2 regions of the Ammoniphilus soli genome follow, and region 1 is predicted to be linked to the other one. Evidence: riboswitches for the same ligand, from Rfam matches in the RefSeq annotation. Region 1 holds a riboswitch; the other holds the start of a gene.
What was found. Region 1 has a riboswitch for glycine ahead of glyA (serine hydroxymethyltransferase). Riboswitches for the same ligand answer to the same signal wherever they lie in the genome.
Positions count from the first base shown of each region.

Region 2: another riboswitch for glycine. It lies ahead of gcvT (glycine cleavage system aminomethyltransferase GcvT); the one in region 1 lies ahead of glyA (serine hydroxymethyltransferase).

Region 1 covers NZ_JBEGDL010000015.1:35,716-37,918, forward strand. The annotation lists gene ABLT31_RS23985 (hypothetical protein) at 1-70, shown strand, start outside; glycine riboswitch at 147-250, shown strand; glycine riboswitch at 253-332, shown strand; glycine riboswitch at 429-533, shown strand; glycine riboswitch at 536-641, shown strand; gene glyA (serine hydroxymethyltransferase) at 742-1,992, shown strand; gene ABLT31_RS23995 (serine dehydratase beta chain) at 2,032-2,203, shown strand, end outside.
Region 2 covers NZ_JBEGDL010000026.1:17,122-19,324, reverse strand. The annotation lists gene ABLT31_RS29070 (DEAD/DEAH box helicase) at 1-498, opposite strand, end outside; glycine riboswitch at 655-746, shown strand; gene gcvT (glycine cleavage system aminomethyltransferase GcvT) at 926-2,026, shown strand; gene ABLT31_RS29060 (glycine cleavage system protein H) at 2,032-2,203, shown strand, end outside.

The DNA.
Region 1 (2,203 bases):
GGACGGAACAAAGGAATTTCTTGAAGAGGTCTCTTTGGAATCATTTTTGGAAAAGAAAAGAGAAGGTTAAATGCCACAAAAAACTTGACAACATCGTGACTGTGAATTATTATATAATTAATGAATGTCCAAATTTAATAAAGCGATTGAATATTGCGGGAGAGACTGGACGGTTTGTTCAGCACCGAAGGAGCAAGTCCTAAAAAACCTTAGGATATAAACTCTCAGGTAAAAGGACCGCAATAGGACGCACCTCTGGAGAGAGCTATTGGGCCACCAAAGGGGAAGGTTCTTGTACACAGGAACTAAACTCTCAGGTAAAAGGACAGAGGAAGGGTAGAATGTAAGTTACATCTATCTTTCCTCTGTCCTTTTTTGTGCTGGGAAAGATAAGTAATGGGTTAGATTTCAACTTTATAATATGGCGGATGATGATTGTGGGAGAGACTGAACCGGCAAGGTCAGCACCGAAGGAGCAAGTCCTAAAAAGCCTTAGGAACTAAACTCTCAGGTAAAAGTACTGCAATGGGACGCGCCTCTGGAGAGAGCGATGAGCCACCAAAGGGGAAGGTTCTTGATAGAAGTCTTAATGATACAGGACGGCTACGCAAGAGCTAATCTCTCAGGTCAAAGGACAGAGGAAGGGTAAAAGTATATTTATTGATTTTACCTTTCCTCTGTCTTTTTTCGGGAAGGTACAGAACTGGTGTTCTTGTCAAAAGGATGAAGGAGGCTGTTTGGATGAGTTTGCAGATTCATGACCATGAAATTTATGAAGCGATTGAAAATGAAAGAAAAAGACAGAATACCACATTGGAATTGATTGCCTCGGAAAATTTCGTCAGTCAGGAAGTCATGGATGCCATGGGATCGGTTCTTACGAACAAGTATGCGGAAGGGTATCCTGGCAAGCGATATTATGGAGGCTGCGAATTTGTTGATGTGGTTGAAAGGCTGGCGATCGAACGGTTAACCCAATTATTTGGAGCGAAGTATGCCAATGTACAGCCTCATTCCGGCGCACAGGCGAATACGGCTGTCTATTATTCACTGCTTAATCCTGGAGATAAAATTATGGGCATGAACTTGTCCCACGGTGGTCATTTAACCCATGGAAGTCCTGTCAGCATTTCCGGAAAGTGGTTTGATGTGGTGGCTTACGGGGTTAGAGAGGACACTCATCTCATTGATTACGATGAACTGGAAGCGATCGCTCTACGCGAACAGCCTAAATTAATCATAGCCGGGGCTAGCGCATATCCGCGTGTGATTGATTTCGACAGGTTTAAAAAGATTGCTGACAAGGTAGGCGCTCGTTTGATGGTGGATATGGCTCATATTGCTGGTCTAGTGGCTGCAGGTCTGCATCCGTCTCCACTTCCGTATTCAGACGTGGTGACGAGTACCACCCATAAAACCTTGCGTGGGCCACGCGGCGGCATTGTGCTGACGAATGATGAAGAAATCATCAAGGGGATCAACAAATCGATTTTCCCAGGGCTGCAAGGTGGACCGCTTATGCATGTCATCGCTGCCAAGGCGGTTTCGTTTAAAGAAGCATTGCAACCGAGTTTCAAGGATTATGCGGCCCAAGTGGTGAGAAATGCCTCTGTTCTAGCGGAAACCCTTAAGGCGGAAGAAGCTGTTCTGGTTTCCGGCGGAACCGATAATCACTTGCTGATGATCGATGTTCGTCCATGGGGGCTAACGGGAAAAGAAGCGGAACATTTATTGGAAGAAGCGGGCATTACCGTCAATAAGAATACGATTCCCTATGATCCGGCAAGCCCCTTTGTCACAAGCGGCATTCGAATCGGAACGGCGGCCATCACCTCTCGCGGCATGAAAGAAGAAGACATGGTCACTATCGCTCAAATTATAGCAGCCGTTCTAAAAACCAAAGGGGATGCCGAGGCAGTCAGGAAACATAGAGGGACTATTCAACAATTATGTGAAGCTTATCCCCTATACGAACGCGTGCGAATCTCGTAAAAGTCTTTAATTTAGATAAGAGAGGGAGGCATTAGATCTATGTTATACAACAGCTGTTTTGATATTATTGGGCCCATTATGGTCGGACCGTCGAGTTCCCATACAGCAGGCGTTGTATCGATCGGAAAGTTTGTCTATGACTTCCTGGAAGGTTCCCCTGAAAAGGCAACCATCGTTTTCTATGATTCATTCGCTGAGACGCATAAAGGTC
Region 2 (2,203 bases), on a different contig from region 1:
GAGAACGTGTTCGCGGTGCGGATCTCTCTTGGCGGTATCAATGGAGGCAATGACGACGTCATATTGCTTCCACATATATTCTTTCTTTTGGGCAACAGCGGGAATCCCGAATTTTTGGTTTAACTCTCTTGCCCATTGAACAACGAGGGAAGCTGGAACAAGAATGAGAATCTTGCTAGCTAGTCCCCGAACCATATATTCTTTAATAATTAAACCGGCCTCAATCGTTTTTCCAAGTCCCACTTCATCCGCAAGGATGGCCCTGCCGTGCATTTCTGTGATTACCTTTTTGGCCGTATCGAGCTGGTGGGGGAAGGGTTCTAACTGAGGAAGGTGCTTTAAGCATTGCAATTCATCGAAATTCGCTACCGAAGTGACTTCCTCGGCCTGGTAGGCCAATTGAAAAAGCTCCCACTTATGCCATGGTCCATCTTCCTTGAGCCTTTGCTTGAAATCTGTTACCCATTCGCGGTCGAAGTTGACGGGAATTTTAAACATAAGATTCGTCCTTTCCGAATAAGAAAGTTGTAGCGGATAATTCCCTTTTTGGAAAATCTATGATAGGATTATTAGGGTTACAATATAGCATTTAACAAATTAGCGGGTTTCATACTAAATTTAACATCTTCCTTACGGAAAAAGTTAAATATGCGAATGAGGATAGAGGGAGAGACTGCTGGTGCAGCGCCGAAGGAGCAAGCCTATGAAGAGGTGAATCTCTCAGGCAAAAGTACTTCTATCTGACGCAACTCTGGAGAGCGCCTGATTAGGCCACCCAAGGGGAAAATCTCTCAGGTACCAAGGACAGAGTAGGCTAATGCAATAGCCTACGTCTGTCCTTTTTTGCGTTCCCGCCTAGACTTCTTTATCATGAGGAAGAATAAGGATAGAGGGAAGAAATACATATCACGTGGAGGTGTACCTTGTGACGGAATTGAAAAGAACGCCCTTATTTCCCGTCTATACCAAATATGGAGCGAAAACCATCGATTTTGGCGGTTGGGAGCTGCCGGTCCAATTCTCCAGCATTAAAGAGGAACATGAAGCTGTTCGGGAAAGAGCCGGATTGTTTGACGTTTCTCATATGGGAGAAGTCGACGTCATAGGCCCTGATGCCTTGGCCTTTGTCCAAAAAATGACGACCAATGATGCTTCAAAACTAGTAGAAAATCAAGCCCAATATGCTATCATGTGCTATCCGGACGGAGGAACCGTGGACGATCTGCTGGTTTACAAAAAAGCCGACGATCACTATTTGCTGGTCATCAATGCAGGAAATATCGAAAAAGATGTTGCTTGGCTGCAAGAGCATGCAGAAGGAAATGTGAAGGTAACCAACATTTCCAGCGAAGTGGCGCAATTGGCTCTGCAAGGACCTCTTGCGGAACAGGTTTTAGCTAAACTCACAGATACCGATTTATCCAAAATTGGTTTTTTCCGATTCCTGCCAGATGTAAATGTAGGAGGATTCCAAGCCTTGGTATCTCGCACCGGCTATACAGGGGAAGAGGGATTCGAAATTTATTGCCGTGCAGATGAGGCCGCGGCCCTTTGGGAAAAGATTCTCGAAGCGGGAGAAAGCGATGGCGTGCTGCCATGCGGGCTCGGAGCAAGGGATACGCTCCGTTTCGAAGCCAAGCTTCCCTTGTATGGGCAGGAATTAACGAAGGAAATTTCGCCATTGGAAGCGGGGTTAGGTTTTGCCGTGAAATTGGATAAAGAAGCTGATTTTATAGGCAAAGCCGCTCTACAATCACAGAAAGCCCAGGGAGTCCCTCGCAAGCTCGTAGGGATTGAGATGATCGAACGCGGGATTCCGCGCACTCATTATCCGGTCTTTTCAGGTAACGAACAAATTGGAGAAGTGACAACAGGAACCCAGTCGCCAACCTTAAAGAAGAATGTAGGCTTGGCCCTCATTCGTTCTGAATTTGCAAACTTGGATGCCGAGGTTGAGGTAGAGATTCGAGGAAAACGCGTAAAAGCGAAAATAGTAAAAACGCCTTTTTATAAAAGGAGCAAATAAATTGAATGGATGCCGGTTCTAATCATCTTTACTTTACTCGGCAGCATGTATGGGTACATATCGTTGATCCGCACCGAGTAAAGCTGGGAATTACCCCCTATGCCTGTGAGCAGCTGGGGACGATCATCGCCGTGGAATTTCCTGAACCCAGCACAAGGGTAAAGCGGGGGCAGCCCG